Regions from separate parts of the Cedecea davisae genome, predicted to be linked through region 3. Evidence: predicted binding sites of a transcription regulator. Region 3 holds the regulator's gene; each other region holds the start of a gene.
What was found. Region 3 encodes PurR, which represses purine synthesis genes. Its sites were predicted from a motif close to CANGCAAACGTTTGCNTG; they were not measured.
Positions count from the first base shown of each region.

Region 1 (6,000 bases), 1.7 Mb from region 3:
CACGGAGAAGTCCAGCTCGGCTCGCCCGGCTTGGACATTTTCCACAGCACGAAGTCCATCGGGTTGCGCTTCACGTCAACCACATCAACGCGCGCGCCGGCCTGGAGCTGATCCAGATCCTGGCGAGACAGCAAACCGTAATTCGGGTCAGTAACCACCGAGAACATCACGTCGCCATTCTCAGCCACATAGGCGTGATCGCGCGCCAGAAGCTGTTCAACAATTTCGATGATTTCGGGAATATGCTGGGTGGCTCGCGGCTCGCTGTTCGGGCGGGAAATGTTCAAGGCATCAAAGTCTTTGTGCATTTCAACCACCATGCGGTCAACCAGGGCGACAAAATCTTCGCCGTTTTCCTGCGCGCGCTTGATGATTTTATCGTCGATGTCGGTGATGTTACGCACGTAGTTCAGCTCATAGCCGAGAGAACGCAGGTAGCGGGCAACCACGTCAAACGCGACAAAAGTACGGCCATGGCCGATATGACACAAATCGTAAACGGTGATACCACACACGTACATGCCTACCTTTCCGGCATGAATAGGTTTGAATTCCTCTTTTTGGCGAGTCAGGGTATTAAATATTTTTAACATCAGGGGATTCCATGTAAGCGTGTGGAAGAATACTCCGGTTATCTTACCCGATAATTTTCCCCGGCGGCAGTCTGCTTTGCATTACTGACTATGATGTAGCGTTATGCTATAACAGCGTGCTGGTACGACAGCACCGTTTGCCGTCGTACTCTCTGACACTCATAGGATGCAAGCATGGTTACTTTTCACACTAATCACGGCGATATCGTCATCAAAACTTTTGATGATAAAGCGCCGATTACCGTTAAAAACTTCCTGGATTACTGCCGCGAAGGCTTCTACAACAACACCATTTTCCACCGTGTGATCAACGGCTTTATGATCCAGGGCGGCGGTTTCGAACCGGGTATGAAGCAGAAAGCGACCAAAGACACTATTCAGAACGAAGCGAATAACGGCCTGAAAAACACCCGCGGTACGCTGGCGATGGCTCGTACCCAGGCTCCGCACTCTGCAACCGCACAGTTCTTCATTAACGTTGCCGACAACGACTTCCTGAACTTCAGCGGCGAAAGCATGCAGGGTTGGGGCTACTGCGTATTCGCAGAAGTGGTTGAAGGAATGGACGTTGTTGAGAAAATCAAAGGCGTTTCCACCGGCCGCAGCGGTATGCACCAGGATGTACCGAAAGAAGACGTTATTATCGAAAGCGTAACCGTAGCCGAATAATGTCGACGCTGTTTATTGCAGATTTACACCTCTGCTCAGAAGAACCGGCGATTACCGCCGGTTTTCTGCGTTTTTTAGCCGGTGAAGCGCGTAAAGCCGACTCGCTCTACATCCTGGGCGACCTGTTCGAAGCCTGGATTGGCGATGACGACCCGGAACCGCTGCACGGGCAAATCGCCGCCGCCATTAAAGCGCTGGTTGATTCAGGCGTGCCCTGCTACTTCATTCACGGCAATCGTGACTTCCTGGTCGGCAAGCGTTTTGCCAAAGCCAGCGCCATGACCCTGCTGCCGGAAGAAAAGCTGCTCGATCTTTATGGCCGCAAAGTGCTAATCATGCACGGCGACACGCTCTGTACCGACGATGAAGGCTACCAGGCATTTCGTCGTAAAGTGCATCAACCCTGGCTGCAAACGCTGTTTCTGGCGCTGCCGTTGTTTATCCGCAAACGCATTGCCTCACGCATGCGCGCAGGCAGCAAAGCGGCCAACAGCAGCAAGTCGATGGATATCATGGACGTTAATCCGCAGGCGGTTATCGATACCCTCACCCGGCAACAGGTGCAGTGGCTGATTCACGGCCATACCCACCGCCCCGCCATTCACGAGCTGAGCGCCAACGGGAAACCCGCGTTTCGCTGCGTATTAGGCGCGTGGCACGAGGAAGGTTCGATGGTGAAAGTCACGCCGGAAAACGTCGAGCTGATTCGCTTCCCGTTCTGATCCTGAAACTGTTTTTTTGCCGCATTGTTAACCACGCAACCGTTTTCCTTGCCTCAGGATCGTGCTATTCTCTCAGCCCTTCTGACCGAGCGCACGACGCTCGACGATGTCTGCACACCCACAGGAGTTTTGAGACGCATGTCTTCTGAGCACACCCCGGCGCGTATCGCCATTGTTATGGGTTCCAAAAGTGACTGGGCCACCATGCAGTTCGCCGCTGAAATCCTTACCGCCCTGAATGTCCCTCACCATGTCGAAGTCGTCTCCGCCCACCGCACGCCGGATAAACTGTTCAGCTTTGCCGAGCAGGCCGAAGCCAATGGCTACCAGGTGATCATTGCCGGGGCCGGTGGTGCAGCGCATCTGCCGGGCATGCTGGCCGCAAAAACTCTGGTGCCAGTACTGGGTGTGCCGGTACAAAGCGCCGCATTGAGCGGCGTGGACAGCCTTTACTCTATCGTCCAGATGCCGCGCGGTATTCCGGTTGGCACCCTGGCGATTGGCAAAGCGGGAGCCGCTAACGCCGCCCTGCTGGCCGCCCAGATCCTTGCCTTACACGATGCCGAACTGAGCCAGCGCCTGGCCATATGGCGCCAGAGCCAGACCGACGAAGTGCTGGATAACCCGGACCCACGGGGTGAGGCATGAAGCAGGTTTGCGTATTAGGCAACGGCCAGCTGGGCCGTATGCTACGCCAGGCAGGTGAACCGCTGGGCATCGCCGTTTACCCCGTAGGGCTGGACGCCGAACCGGAAGCCGTTCCCTTTGCGCAGAGCGTTATTACCGCAGAAATTGAACGCTGGCCGGAGACCGCGCTGACCCGCGAACTCGCTCGCCATAATGCCTTCGTGAACCGCGATGTCTTCCCGATAATCGCCGACCGCCTGACGCAGAAACAGCTGTTCGACAAGCTCGGGCTGGCAACAGCGCCGTGGCAGTTGCTTTCAGATAGCGACGAGTGGAACGACGTATTCGGTAAGCTTGGTTCACTCGCCATCGTAAAACGCCGCGTCGGCGGTTATGACGGCCGCGGCCAGTGGCGCTTACGTGCGGATGAAACCGACCAACTGCCGGAAGAGTGCTACGGGGAATGTATCGTCGAGCAGGGGATTAACTTCTCCGGCGAAGTTTCTCTGGTTGGCGCACGCGGGCACGACGGCAACACGGTGTTCTATCCGCTGACCCATAACCTGCACCAGGACGGCATTCTGCGCACCAGCGTTGCTTTCCCTCATGCTAACGCGGAGCAGCAGCGCCAGGCAGAAACCATGCTTAGCGCCATCATGCACGAGCTGAAATACGTGGGCGTGATGGCGATGGAATGCTTTATTACTCCGTCCGGTCTGCTGATTAACGAACTTGCCCCGCGCGTACATAACAGCGGCCACTGGACGCAAAACGGCGCATCCATCAGCCAGTTTGAGCTGCATCTGCGCGCCATTGTTGATTTGCCGCTGCCGCAGCCGGTGGTCAATGCGCCTTCGGTGATGGTTAACCTGATTGGCACCGACCTGAATTATGACTGGCTGAAGCTGCCGCTGGTGCACCTGCACTGGTACGACAAAGAAGTGCGCCCCGGCCGTAAAGTGGGCCACCTCAACCTGAACGACAGCGACACCGACCGCCTGAGCGCCTCGCTCGAAGCGATAGTACCGCTGCTGCCGCCTGAGTACGCCAGCGGAATTGCCTGGGCTCAGAGCAAGCTGGTGAAGTAAAACCGCACCTCTTCTGACCCTCTAATTTCTGTGGAGGGTCAGACCAATTTCCCACCCTGCCCTTTCCTTTGCCCGACCAGAAGCGCACAATCCCCAACGTTTCGCCGCTTCAGACTAAGGTTATGCCATGGAAAAACGCCCAAACGCGCAGGACTACGACCGCCTGCTGCTCAACGACATCCCGCTTATCGACGTGCGCGCCCCGGTAGAATTCGCTCAGGGAGCCATGCCCGCTGCGCATAATTTACCGCTGATGCTGGACGATGAACGTGCACAGGTCGGGACATGCTATAAGCAGCAGGGCCAGCAGGCCGCTGTCGAACTGGGGCACCGGCTGGTCAGCGGGGAGTTAAAAGCCAGCCGAATCGCACGCTGGCTGGAAAGCTGCCGCAGGCAACCTGAAGGCTATTTGTGCTGCGCCCGCGGCGGAATGCGCAGCCATATCGTGCAGCAGTGGCTGCGGGAAAACGGCCTGGAGTATCCGCTGGTCACCGGCGGCTACAAAGCCCTGCGCCAGCATGCTATGCAAGTAACAGAAACCCGTTCTCAGTGGCCGATGGTTATCGTCAGCGGCAATACCGGCTGCGGCAAAACAATCCTTATCCGCTCGCTGCCGACGGGCGTCGACCTTGAAGGCCTGGCACACCATCGCGGCTCGTCATTTGGCCGCACGATTGTGGAGCAGCCTTCTCAGGCAAGCTTCGAAAACAACCTCGCCGTCACCCTGCTCAAAATCAGCCCTGTCGAGCCCACAACGCTGGTTGTGGAAGATGAAGGCCGGATGATTGGTTCCCGTCATATCCCCGAAGCCTTCAGAGATCAGATGCTGCGCTCGCCAATTGTGGCGATCGACGATCCGTTCGAACTGCGGCTGGAGCGCCTCAAAAACGAATACTTCCGGCAGATGATCGAGGCATTTTTATCCGTCAGCGATGAAGAAAGCGCGTGGCGCAATTACGCCGAGTACCTGCACCACGGCTTGTTTGCCATCCGCCGCCGTCTGGGCATGGAGCGCTTCCAGCAGTTCACCGCGAAGCTGGACGAAGCGCTGATAACCCAAAGGAAAACCGGATCCTGCGAAGGCCATCTGGCCTGGCTGTCGCCGCTGCTGAAAGAGTATTACGACCCGATGTACCGCTATCAGCTCAGCCAGAAGGCCGACCAAATCGTCTTCCGTGGAGATTACCAGCAGGTCGAATCCTGGCTGCAAAGCATTAACGATTAGCCGGTTTATCCCCTGCTGTGAGCGCAAGCCCTAACCCGGTCACCGCCAGCAGGACCAGCGGAATGCCGACTGCCCACGGCAGCGTAAACGAAAGCGCGAATAATGCCGTGCCGGTAGCTGGCCCCACCGATCCCTGTAGATCGCTGACTACCGAAAGCGCCGCCATGTAGGTCGCTCGTAACCGCGCCGGGGCTAACTTATTCACCGCCGTCGGGATCAGCGGGCCAGTCATCATCTGGGATAATGAATACAGGCAGACCGCCATCACCAACGAAACAACGTGCGGGTACGCCAGCAGCAGACCAAATGCGGTGATAAGCGCCGAACCCGCGCTGAGGGTGATAAACAACGGCGAACGCCGGGCAAACAGCTTCGTTAAGGCGAGCTGACCAACCGTGTTAATCCCCGCGCCAAACGCGAACAGATAACCGATGCTGGCGGCGCTCATTCCCATCTGATTGCTCGCGTACAGCGGCATAACGGCCTCCACCCAGCTCCCGGCCACGCCCAGCAGCAGCACCCACATCAGCAGAACGGCCAGACGACTGTCCCGGAACGCGGGCAGCAGCGCGCTAAAACCTTCTTCATCGCCATCCTCATCGCCCTCATCAGCGGCTAATGAACGCGTTTCCGCCAGGCAAATCGTCAGCATCAGGCCACCAGCAACCATCAGCGATCCTCCGGCCAGAAAGACATAGCCCAGCCCCTCTTGCACCAGCACTGTACCCAGAAGCGGACCGGCGATTGCGCCAGCGCCGGAGCATACGCGCATAATGCTGAACTGACGGCGGTGCTCTGCGGCTGGCGTCGCGTCGGCCACAATGGTGTAGATAGTCGGGTGGAGCACCGATTCAAACAGGCCAATAACGATCAGCACTGCGGCTGCCGCAAAAACGCCGTGCGCAAAAAACAGCGCAATAAAGCCCGCCCCGACGCCGGTAGCCGAAATAATCAAAACGGGCCTTCTGCCCACGCGGTCGGCAATGCCGCCGATAAACGGCGCGGCCAGCAGCTCGCCCCCGGCATAGCAGCCGAAAAGCAGGCCAATAAACTCCACCGGGATAGCGGCAGACTGC
Region 1 covers NZ_CP172054.1:1,146,442-1,152,441, reverse strand. The annotation lists gene cysS (cysteine--tRNA ligase) at 1-593, opposite strand, end outside; gene ppiB (peptidylprolyl isomerase B) at 768-1,262, shown strand; gene lpxH (UDP-2,3-diacylglucosamine diphosphatase) at 1,262-1,984, shown strand; gene purE (5-(carboxyamino)imidazole ribonucleotide mutase) at 2,123-2,632, shown strand; gene purK (5-(carboxyamino)imidazole ribonucleotide synthase) at 2,629-3,699, shown strand; gene mnmH (tRNA 2-selenouridine(34) synthase MnmH) at 3,827-4,924, shown strand; gene ACG1VR_RS05965 (MFS transporter) at 4,914-6,000, opposite strand, start outside.
Region 1: purE (5-(carboxyamino)imidazole ribonucleotide mutase) is a predicted target of PurR. The motif match lies at 2,017-2,034, and genes of this name have one in related genera.

Region 2 (6,000 bases), 450 kb from region 3:
ATATATGTTTAGAAAACCCGCATTGCCGGGTTGCAAACAGCGAAATTTGAAATGGTTCACAAAGTTCCCTCAAATACACAAAATGTTACACATATTTTCTTTTTGAAACTCAATGTGCGCATTTGTAGCACTTTCAGGCTAGCGAAACGGTTTCATGGATGGAAAGATGCCAGACAGATACAGAAAGACACCAAACTATCATCAATAGTTCCGTAAAGAATTATTGACGGCAGTGGCAGGTGTCCATAAAAACCACAATGAGGGTAATAAATAATGATGAAGCGCAATATTCTGGCAGTGGTAATCCCTGCTCTGCTGGTAGCCGGTGCAGCTAACGCTGCAGAAATCTACAACAAAAACGGCAACAAACTGGACTTTTACGGTAAAGCTGTAGGCCGTACTTCCTGGACAACTTCAGGTAATGGCGATAACAGCAGCAAAGACGCATCTTATGGCCAGATTGGCTTCAAAGGTGAAACTCAGATCAACAGCGATCTGACCGGTTATGGCCAGTGGGAATATCGCGTTGCCGCTAACAAAGCAGAAGGCGAGCAGAGCGCAGGCAACACTCGTGTTGCCTTTGCAGGCCTGAAAGTCACTGACGTTGGTTCTCTGGACTACGGCCGTAACTACGGTGTGGTATACGATGTGGAATCCTATACCGATATGGCACCGTACTTCTCAGGTGAAACCTGGGGTGGCGCATACACCGATAACTACATGACCAGCCGTGCGGGTGGCCTGCTGACTTACCGTAACACCAATTTCTTTGGTCTGGTTGATGGCCTGGCTTTTGCTGTTCAGTACCAGGGTAAAAACCAGGATAACCATAGCGTCAACGCGCAGAACGGTGATGGCGTAGCTTACTCAACGTCCTATGACTTCGCTGGCGGCTTCGGCGTGTCTGCTGCCTACAGCAACTCAGACCGTACTAATGCTCAAGAGAACCGTGACGGTAACGGCAAGCATGCTGAATCCTGGGCTATCGGTGCCAAATATGATGCGAACAACATCTACCTGGCAACTGTTTATGCTGAAACGCGTAACATGACCATCGTTGACAGTGCAACCACCGGCACTGAAATGGCGAACAAAACTCAGAACTTTGAAGCCGTTGCACAGTACCAATTCGACTTCGGTCTGCGTCCAGCACTCTCTTACGTACAAAGCAAAGGTAAGAGCCTGAATGGTGCACAAAGTTCAGCAGATCTGGCTAAATACATTCAGTTGGGCGCAACCTACTACTTCAACAAAAACATGAACGTGTATGTTGATTACCGCTTCAACCTGCTGGATGAAAACGACTACAGTGCGAAAACCTACGGTATCGGTACTGACGACCAGGCAGCTGTTGGTCTGGCCTACCAGTTCTAATTTCAGCAACTTGTTTGTCTGAAACGTTTAAAAACAGGGCTTCGGCCCTGTTTTTTTATGGCAAAAAAGTAGAATAAACCCGATGTTAGCGTTAAGCGTTTCTTTTTGTCGCAAACGGTTGGCAATTCGTAAAACAGCAGTTAACCTGAAAGCGATTTCCCCCGATATCACTAATGGAACCCGTCATGTTTGAGAACATTACCGCCGCCCCTGCCGATCCTATTCTTGGTCTGGCCGACCTGTTTCGCGCCGACGACCGTCCAACTAAAATCAACCTCGGCATCGGGGTATATAAGGACGAGACCGGCAAAACGCCGGTGCTGACAAGCGTGAAAAAAGCAGAGCTGTATCTGCTGGAAAACGAGACCACCAAAAACTATCTGGGTATTGATGGCATTCCCGAATTTGGCACTTGCACTCAGGCGCTGCTGTTCGGGAAAGGCAATGCGCTGAGCGCTGAGAAACGCGCCCGTACTGCACAAACCCCTGGCGGCACCGGTGCGCTGCGCGTAGCGGCCGACTTCCTGGCTAAAAACACCTCCGCCAAACGCGTGTGGGTGAGCAACCCAAGCTGGCCAAACCATAAGAGCGTGTTTAACTCAGCCGGTCTGGAAGTGAAAGAGTACGCGTACTATGACGCGGAAAACCACAGCCTGGACTTTGACGGCCTGGTTGCCAGCCTGCAGGCGGCTGAAGCCGGTGACGTAGTGCTTTTCCACGGCTGCTGCCATAACCCAACCGGTATCGACCCGACCTTCGAGCAGTGGAAAACGCTGGCCGAAATGTCGCTGGCTAAAGGCTGGTTGCCGCTGTTTGACTTCGCCTACCAGGGCTTTGCCCGCGGTCTGGAAGAAGACGCCGAAGGCCTGCGTATTTTTGCCGCCAGCCACAAAGAACTGTTGGTTGCCAGCTCCTACTCTAAGAACTTCGGCCTGTACAACGAGCGCGTTGGTGCCTTCACTCTGGTAGCCGCCGAGGCAGACGCAGCGGATCGTGCGTTCAGCCAGGTTAAATCCGTGATCCGCGCCAACTACTCTAACCCGCCGGCACACGGCGCATCCGTGGTAGCTACTATTCTGAGCAACGACGCGCTGCGTACCATGTGGGAGCAAGAGCTGACCGATATGCGCCAGCGTATCCACCGCATGCGCCAGCTGTTTGTGAATACCCTGCAGGAGAAAGGCGCTAACCGCGACTTCAGCTTTATCATCAACCAGAACGGGATGTTCTCGTTCAGCGGCTTGACCAAAGAGCAGGTGCTGCGCCTGCGCGAAGAGTTTGGCGTTTACGCCGTCGCTTCCGGCCGCGTTAACGTTGCCGGTATGACGCCGGACAACATGGCGCCGCTGTGTGAAGCCATCGTTGCCGTGCTGTAAGAGCAGCAGATAGCAAAAGAGCCGCAATCGCGGCTCTTTTTGTTTTACAGAGAAACGAATTACCAGACCGGCATTTCGTCCTGTAAGAACGGGTTATTCAGACGCTCGTAGCCCAGAGTAGACATTGGGCCATGGCCGGGGATAAAGGTCACATCATCACCCAGCGGCAGCAGTTTGCGCTTGATTGAGTCAATCAGCGCCGCATGGTCGCCACGCGGGAAGTCGCTGCGCCCTACTCCGCCTTTAAAAATGACATCGCCGGAAACCAGTAGGCGGGAAGCCTCATCGAAGAATACGATATGGCCTGGCGTATGCCCCGGGCAATGCAGCACCTGCAAGGTGACATTCCCCACGGACACGCTCTCACCTTCGCTTAGCCAACGGTCAGGCGTCAGAGGCTGGCACTCGTCGAGGCCAAACATCCGGCTTTGCTGCGGCAGTCCCTGCAGCCAGAACTCATCTTCTTTTTCCGGGCCAATAACCGGCACGCCGTAGTCCGCAGCCAGCTCTGCCGCCGCGCCTACGTGGTCAAGGTGGCCGTGGGTCAGTAATATCTGGCTGACCTTTACGCCTTTTTGCGCCACTTCCTGCTTGATGCGTGCCGCATCGCCACCCGGGTCCACCAGCGCGGCCTGCTGCGTTTCTTCGCACCAAATTAAAGAACAGTTCTGGGCAAAAGCCGTAACCGGAATAATGTGATAGTTCATGCTGCTCCATTACCGGCAACAAAAGCCGGATTCCGTTGTTTTACCAGTGCCTTACCGGCCCGGTATCAATATGCACAAAGTCGCTGCTGGGGTAGTATCCTACACCACCTGCGCGCATAGATAATGCTGCTTTGCGAATATTACTTAACGAAACCCCTTCAATATGGAAGTCCATCGCCTGGCCTTTAGTGTGGTAGCTTTTCTTCGCCACACCGCGGCTGTGGGCGCGCAGTTCATTATTGGTATCAACAGAGCGGTAGCCGGAAATCAGCTGCACCGGCTTGTTGGTGCCCAGCAGCCCCTGCAGGCGGTAAAGCTGGTCAAACAGCGAGGGATCGATGGATTTTATCTTGTTCGCCCGGTAATCCCGGAAGAAATGGTTAAGTCTTGCTAATTCATCCTGAATATAGCCTCTGCCGTCAAAAAACTCGGCTTTCAGTGACTCTCCGGTATGCAGATTATTGAGAGTCAAAATACGCGGGCGTGGCGTCGAGAGGGTGGCAAACGACGGCAAAGGCATGAGAGCGGCACCGAAAGCCACGCCTCCCAAAGCCAGTAGCTTGCGGCGATTAGCGTCAAATTTGTCCATGATATCCAGGTCTACAAGTAATAAATTGATGGTTTAATATGCACTTTTTGCGCACTGCCACGCACCATAACTGCCCGCATCCGGTGAGTCAAGGCGCGATAAAACCCAGCAATAGCGGGCTCTGTAGCGAGCCCGGCTGGGTTTTACACTTTATACGACCACTAATTCATTGGAAATGTTGCGCTTAGCGGATTAATAAACCGGCTTTTGCGAGGTTTTGTGCGCCAGATCGCGCGGTGAGATCATAATTGTAAATATCTGTACGAAACTCGGTGCGGCCATCTTTTCCGACGAACGCCGTCAGGTAATAAAGGTTAACCGGGATGTTATGGCGGATGTTCACGTATTTGGTGTTGCCTTCCTGAAGCGTGCTTGAAATGCGCGAGTCATTCCAGCCTGCATCCTGCAGCAGCATATTAGCCAGTTCAGACGCTTTATTCACCCGCACACAGCCGGAGCTTAGCGCCCTGGCATCTTTCTGGAACAGGTTATGGTTTGGCGTGTCGTGCAGGTAGATGGCATCCGAGCTTGGCATGTTGAACTTATAGCGGCCAAGCGAGTTTTGCGTCCCCGGCTTTTGCTGGAAACGGAACGGCAGATTACTTTCGGTAATCGTCGCCCAGTCCACGCGCCACGGGTCGATGGTTTCGGCATTATTGCTCCAGCCACGAATCACGCTATAGCCATGTCGCTCCAGATAAGCCGGGTCCTGCCGCACCTTCGGCAGGAGATCCTTGCGCGCCAGAGTCGGCGGCACGTTCCACGGCGGGTTGACCACTACGTTATTCAGCGCGCTGCTCATCATCGGAGTTTTGCGATCCGGACGGCCAACGATAACGCGTGAAGCCAGGGCTTCATTGCCGTTCAGATAGTAAACCAGCGAATAATTGGGGATGTTCACCATAATGCCGGTATCAAGCTTATCCGGCAGCAGGCGCAAGCGTTGAATGTTCAGCGCCACCAGCGAGGCACGCTGCTGTGGCGTCACGTTCAGCCAGTCGCGGGTGAGCTGCCCAATGGCCCCGTCAGACCCGAGCCCCTGCCACTGCTGGAAGCGTTTAACCCCTTCCACAAGGCTACGATCGTAAACACCGCGGGCGGCCTGCGGTTTTTTCTTACCGGCCGCTGCGGCTGGCTCATCCACATTTATCGCAGAGGGGCTTACCGTCACTTCGGCCAGCGTGCCCGCGTTCCCCGAAGACTGAGCCTGCAGCATGCCGGTGCGGGCCAGAATCTCCCGCAGCGCGCCAACATCATTACTCCACTGCCCCGGCCTCAGAGTCTCTTTGCCGGTCATTTGCGGCCACGGACGGGTATCGGCCAGCAGGTGGATTAAAGACTGATGCAGCTGCGCATATTGAGGGTGTTGAGGTGCAAGAGTGCCGATAAAGTTGACCAGCGTGCCCTGGTCGATAGCGACCTGCCACTGATTAATCACCGACAGCGGAGGCGTTTTTAATTTGTACGGCGTGGTGCTGTAAAGCCAGCGATTGCCGTCAACCGGGATCCCGGAGACGAATTGCAGGTAGCCCATCATGGCGTCGGAAAGCACCACGTCGCGCGCCATGCCGCTAACGGCAGGATCGGTCAGCAACTCTACCCACTGGTTAAACTGCGGCTGGATACCCGCGATTGCCACTTCCGCCAGCTGCTGCTGGAAGGCTTTAACCGCATCGCGATTTTCCCACATGGGTTTCATGTCCCGGGCGGCATAAAAAGCCGAGAGCGCGTTGAGGTAAACCGGCGTGTAGCCCGCAGGCAGCCCGGCGCTAAGCTGCGAACGGCTTTGCGCGGCAGACATGCCAGGAGTATTGGTTGGCAGCGTGCCGGCCATTGTCGCCGTTGCCGTAGACTGCGCTAAAGGCTGATTCAGCTCCGTTGGCCGGTCGGTTTGAAAAGCCGAGCTATCGGACGGAACCACGGCAGGCTCGTCGGCCTGCGCCGTAAACAGCGG
Region 2 covers NZ_CP172054.1:3,263,455-3,269,454, forward strand. The annotation lists gene ACG1VR_RS15620 (porin) at 274-1,374, shown strand; gene ACG1VR_RS15625 (amino acid aminotransferase) at 1,560-2,750, shown strand; gene ACG1VR_RS15630 (MBL fold metallo-hydrolase) at 2,810-3,457, opposite strand; gene ACG1VR_RS15635 (YcbK family protein) at 3,498-4,046, opposite strand; gene ldtD (L,D-transpeptidase) at 4,231-6,000, opposite strand, start outside.
Region 2: ACG1VR_RS15625 (amino acid aminotransferase) is a predicted target of PurR. The motif match lies at 1,482-1,499, and genes of this name have one in related genera.

Region 3 (6,000 bases):
CGGCTGGAGGAGTACTGCATCGCATAGCCCAGCACCGCGAGTAAAATTGTCGCCAGCATTACGCTGGTGGTGGTGAGCAGCGGGGTGGCGACCAGCCAGGAAACCATCAGGCTTGCCAGGAAGCAAAGCCCCAGCTGTAGCGTGTTTTGTAGCGCGGCGGCCTTGCCGGTTGCCTGAGGGAATGGCAGCAGGGCGGAGGCCACAACGATAGGGTAAATTGCCCCGTTGGCAATCGCCATCACGCAGAATGGGATCAGCAGCAGCGTCAGGTTGGCATAGCCGCTCACCGCTACGGCCCAGGTGGCAACAATGCTCAACGCATACAGCGCCAGCAGCCAAGGCAGCAGCTGTTTCCCCTGCCATTTTTGCAGCGCGCTGCGGCAGCCATAGCCGCCAATCAGGAAGGCGACGGTCTGCGGCATATAGCTCAGGCCAATAACAGACGGGCTGTAGCCCATCTCATTAAGGATAAACGGCGAACCGGTTAACCAGGCGAAGAAGCTGGCTGAGCAGGCAGCATAAATCAGCACATTGCTGCTATAGGTGCGCGAGCGTAATAAAGAGAAGAAGCTGACTTTATTGTCTTCAGTTTGCGGGTGATGCTGGGTGCGCGGCTTGAGGCGCAGGGTGGGGATCATCAGCAGCAGGGCGATGGCGAACAGCACGGCAAAAATAGCCTGCCATTCAAAATGGTTAAGCAGCCAGCTGCCGAGCAGCGGCGCAAGCGCGGGTGAAAGCCCTACCAGCGGCATAATGGTGGCAAAGATGCGGCCCGCGCGGTTGGCAGGATAATAATCCGTGACCAGCGCCTGCCAGCTCACGGCGGCGGAGCAGACGCCAACGGCCTGAATAAAACGCAGGACCAGCAGCGTGGCGGCGTCTTCGACCCACAGCATGCCGATACAGCCGACGGCAAACAGCCCCAGGCCAATCAGCAGAATAGGTTTACGCCCGAAGCGGTCTGACAGCGGGCCCCACATTAACTGCGCGAAGGCAAACCCGGCGAGGAACAGGCTCAGGCTGGCGCTGACCGCCGAGGCGTTAGTCCCCAGATCTTGCTGAATGGCGGCGAAGGCGGGCAGATACATGTCGGTGGCGAGGAAGCCAAGCACACTCAGCCCGGCAAGCCAGATAAGAAATCCCTTTGATGGTTGCATAGTTTTCTCTTGATTTTGATAGCAGGTTAACGGGGCAGGAGTCTACGGAGTGCAAAAGCGCTTGTGAAACGCTAATATTTGCGAGTTGCATTCAAAATTTTTGCAGGCAAAAAACATGTGGTCTGAATATTCTCTGGAGGTCGTTGACGCGGTGGCGCGCAACGGCAGTTTTAGCGGGGCGGCCCAGGAGCTGCATCGCGTGCCTTCTGCCATAAGCTATACGGTACGTCAGCTCGAAGAATGGCTGGCCGTGCCGCTGTTTGAACGTCGCCATCGCGATGTTGAGTTAACCGCCGCCGGAGCCTTTTTTCTTAAAGAAGGGCGTTCTGTTATCAAAAAAATGATGGCAACCCGCCAGCAGTGCCAGCAGATAGCCAACGGCTGGCGCGGGCATCTCTCCATCGCGGTGGACAATATCGTGAAGCCGGAGCGGACCCGCCAGCTGGTGCTGGATTTTTATCGTCACTTCCCGGATATCGAACTGCGGGTGTTTCAGGAAGTGTTCAACGGCGTGTGGGACGCGCTGGCGGACGAGCGGGTTGAGGCGGCTATAGGCGCAACTCAGGCCATTCCTGTAGGGGGGCGCTATGCGTTCCGGGATATGGGGGCGTTAAGCTGGCGTTGCGTGGTTTCCTCCGGGCATCCGCTTGCGCAACACGAAGGTGTTATTCCTGATGATGAGCTAAGGGCATGGCCGTCGCTGGTGCTGGAAGATACTTCACGTTCTCTGCCCAAGCGCATTACCTGGTTGCTGGATAACCAGCGCAGAGTCGTGGTGCCGGACTGGGCTTCGGGGGCGGACTGCCTGAGTGCGGGCCTGTGCATTGGCATGGTGCCCGCCCACATTGCTAAGCCATGGCTGGACGGCGGCGAGTGGCGGGAGCTGACGCTGGAAAATCCGTTCCCGGATGCGGCCTGTTGCCTGACCTGGCGGCAGGACGATGCCTCGCCGGCTTTAAGCTGGCTGCTGGACTACCTCGGGGACAGCGAGACGATGAATCAGGAATGGCTGCAGGAGCCGGGGCGGCAAAACCCGGCTCCGCTGAGCGTTTAGCGGCGGTAGTCGCGGAACGGACCGTCGGCAACCGAGCGGCGCTCGATCAGGCGCGGATGCACCTCAATAGTCTGCGACTCTTCGCGTTTGTTAACAATACGGTCGAGCAGCATATTAAAGGCGGTTTCACCCAGGCGCTCTTTCGGCTGGTGAATAGTGGTTAACGCCGGAGAGAAGTAGCGGGCGTTGCGCACGTTATCGTAGCCGATGATGGAGATATCCTGCGGCACGCGCAGTCCCATCTCATCCGCTGCGCAAATGGCGCCCATTGCCATAATATCGCCACCGCAGAATACCGCGGTAGGGCGATGAGGCTGGTTAAGCAACTGCTGCATGGCGCGGTAGCCGGACTCCGGCTCAAAGTCGCCCTGAACCACCCAGTTCTCCGGCACCTTGATATTGGCCTCTTCAAGCGCCTTGAGGAACCCGGCATGGCGACCGCCGCCGGTGTTGCGTTCCAGCTGGCCGGGAATAGCGCCGATGTCGCGATGGCCGCGCTCAATCAGATAGCGGCCAGCGAGATAGCCGCCGTGGAAGGCGTTATCGATGACCGAGTCGGTAAAGTCGGCGCGGGCTTCGCCCCAGTCCATGACCACCATCGGAATATGGCGGTACTCTTCCAAAGTGGAGAGCAGCGTTTCCGGGTACTCGGAGCACATCACCAGCAGCCCATCAACGCGTTTTTGCGCCATCATCGACAGGTAGGCGCGCTGCTTATCAAAGTTGTTGTGCGCATTACCGAGGATCAGGGTATAGCCTTTGGCGAAGCAGCTATTTTCAACCGACTCAATAATTTCGGCAAAATAGGGCGCTTCGCTGGAGGTTGCCAGCAGGCCAATAGATTTGGTGTGGTTGACCTTCAGGCTGCGGGCTACGGCGCTCGGAGAATAATGCAGCTCTTTGATGGCCGCCCAAACGGCGTTGCGCGTCTCTTCCGCAACAAAACGGGTCTTGTTGATGACATGTGACACAGTTGTAGTGGAAACGTTTGCGCGTTTCGCTACGTCCTTAATCGTTGCCATTAGATGTCACTCCAGACCATATCGTAAACTCCTGATAACTCATGTGTTAAACGTTTGCCTTCGCTAACTCCTGGGGCAACACGTTGGTTGCAGGCCTGTCGGGAATGCGACATACAGCGGGAGGAGGGCGTTGCCGGGCGATACGCGGTAAATTAGCGAAGGATTTTGGCTTATCCCGGAGCAAAGTGGAAGAGGGAAAACCGAGATCTGTGCAAATCCAGCAGGATTTTTATCGCCAATTGTGGGAAAATCACCCCACTTACACTTTGTAGGGAAATAAAGGAGCTTACGATGAGTACCGATCTGAAGTTTTCCGTGGTGACCACGGTTGTCGTACTGAGCTTGATTGTTGCCGGTGCGCTAACCGCCGTACTGCACTGATTTAATAAGGGCCGCTCAATGCGGCCCTTAACATTTCTGGCAAACAGAGAAACGTCTTGCTCTCTGGTTATCAGGCGGCGAGGTTTTTCGCCACGAAGCTCCAGTTTACCAGCGCCCAGAAATGCTCAAGGTACACCGGGCGAGCGTTACGGTAATCGATATAGTAGGCGTGTTCCCAGACATCCACGGTCAGCAGCGGCGTGGCGTCGGTCGTCAGCGGCGTTCCGGCATTCGCGGTAGAAACAATAGCCAGGCCGCCATCGCTATTTTTCACAAGCCAGGTCCAGCCCGAACCAAAGTTTTTAATTGCCGCTTCACTAAACTGCTTTTTAAACGCCTCAAAGCTGCCAAACGCCTGGTTAATTTTAGCCAGAAGCTCACCCGTTGGCTCTCCGCCAGCGTTCGGTGCCAGGCAGTGCCAGTAGAAGGTATGGTTCCAGACCTGAGCCGCGTTATTGAAAATTCCACCTTCTGAACTTTTCACTATCTGTTCTAACGTTTTCCCTTCAAACGGGCTGCCTTTTACCAGGTTGTTCAGGTTAGTGACGTAGGTCTGGTGATGCTTACCGTAGTGGTATTCCAGGGTTTCGGCCGAGATGTGGGGCGCGAGAGCGTCTTTGCCATAGGGCAGGGCGGGTAGTTCGAACGACATTGCTTCACTCCTTGTTATTTTGAGTACACCAAATAACTACTTTTATTGTGGTTATTAGGGTAACAAATTGAAAGAGTGTGCAAAAGCAGAAAGGCACTGCCCGTTGCCGGGCAGTTCAGTATTTAGCGGATGGTTTTCGGAGTCATCACGCGGCGGGCGCCGACGTAGTGACGCTGCCAGTAATCTTCGCTCAGGGAGGTAATCTGGATATCGCGGCCGCTGCGCGGAGACTGGATAAACTTGCCGTTGCCGACGTAGACACCCACATGATCGGCGGTGCCGCGCCCCTGGGTGCGGAAGAACACTAAATCGCCGCTTTCCAGCTCGCCACGGCCAACCGACGCGGCATCACGCAGGTGATACATTTCGTTTGCGGTGCGCGGGATACGGATGTTAACCAGATCTTTGTAGGCGTAATAAATGAGGCCGCTGCAGTCAAAACCGGTACGAGGCGAAGTGCCGCCCCAGCGATAAGGCTTACCAATCTGGCCCATCAGTTTGTTCATTGCCGTTTTCTGTGCTTTCTGCACCCGGACTTTATGCGCCTGAGCGATAGTCTGGTTTTTTTCTGCCTTCACCTTTACGCACTGTTTTTTATGCCCTTTACGGTGGGTACATTTTTCAGTGAAGGTGGCGGCGGTTGGCTGAATGGCCAATTTCTGAGAGGTTTTTTTACTGCTGCTTGCGAGGGTTTTGCTTTTGCCGGAGGTTTTGTTCTTTGCGACTTTGCTTTTTGCCTGAACGGTTTCTTTCTTTCCGGACTTCTTTGTGGAGCTGGTGCTGACCTTTGTTTTTGCTTTCTCTTTGACCTTGCTGCTTTTACCTGAGGTCTTCGCCGGGTGGCTTTTCTGTGCAGCATGGTGACGGACGTGCTCGGACGCCTGCGCCAAAGGAGTATAGGGCAAAGCAAATAGCAGAGCACATAGCGTGATAGAGATTTTATTTATCCGCGCCACTCGTCAATCCCCTGATAAATGAAAGCACGATGCTAACCATCATGCCTGCGTATGATTTTTGCGAAACCCGACGATTCTAATGCATAAAAGCCGATAATGTTAATAGGCAATTACTATTTAACGGTCAAAAGTGGAAGCTGGTGCTAAAAAATTAATCATTCCCGGGGGTTATCTGCTGTTTTATTGATCGTGGATGGAGCAAATTGCTAATTTTCGCGCGGCTGAAAAGTGTTATTCTTAAAGCATGTTTGCATCGCCGCGCATTCCAGGGAAAAACCTTTCTAAAATTGGTGTTTTCTGGCCGGGGTGCAACTGGCTACAATGGCAGACTGTTGCCGTATCAAGGTTTGAGGAAGCAAGACAATGAGCACTATTGAAAAAATTCAAAACCAGATCGCTGAGAACCCGATTCTTCTCTATATGAAAGGTTCCCCGAAGCTGCCGAGCTGCGGCTTCTCCGCTCAGGCCGTTCAGGCACTTTCCGCCTGCGGCGAGCGTTTTGCCTATGTTGATATTTTGCAGAACCCGGACATTCGCGCCGAGCTGCCGAAATACGCGAACTGGCCGACCTTCCCGCAGCTGTGGGTTGACGGCGAACTGGTTGGCGGCTGCGACATCATCATCGAGATGTACCAGCGCGGCGAATTGCAGTCCCTGATTAAAGAGACCGCAGAGAAGTACAAATCTCAGGAGTCAGGCGCGGAGTAATCCCGCCCGGCGAACAAAAAAGCGACCCTCGGGTCGCTTTTTTTATGCTTCGCACTCGGGTTCTTCCGCC
Region 3 covers NZ_CP172054.1:2,810,000-2,815,999, reverse strand. The annotation lists gene punC (purine nucleoside transporter PunC) at 1-1,157, opposite strand, end outside; gene punR (DNA-binding transcriptional activator PunR) at 1,273-2,211, shown strand; gene purR (HTH-type transcriptional repressor PurR) at 2,208-3,233, opposite strand; gene ACG1VR_RS13435 (YnhF family membrane protein) at 3,525-3,614, shown strand; gene sodB (superoxide dismutase [Fe]) at 3,685-4,266, opposite strand; gene ACG1VR_RS13425 (NlpC/P60 family protein) at 4,389-5,222, opposite strand; gene ACG1VR_RS13420 (Grx4 family monothiol glutaredoxin) at 5,586-5,930, shown strand; gene rnt (ribonuclease T) at 5,973-6,000, opposite strand, start outside.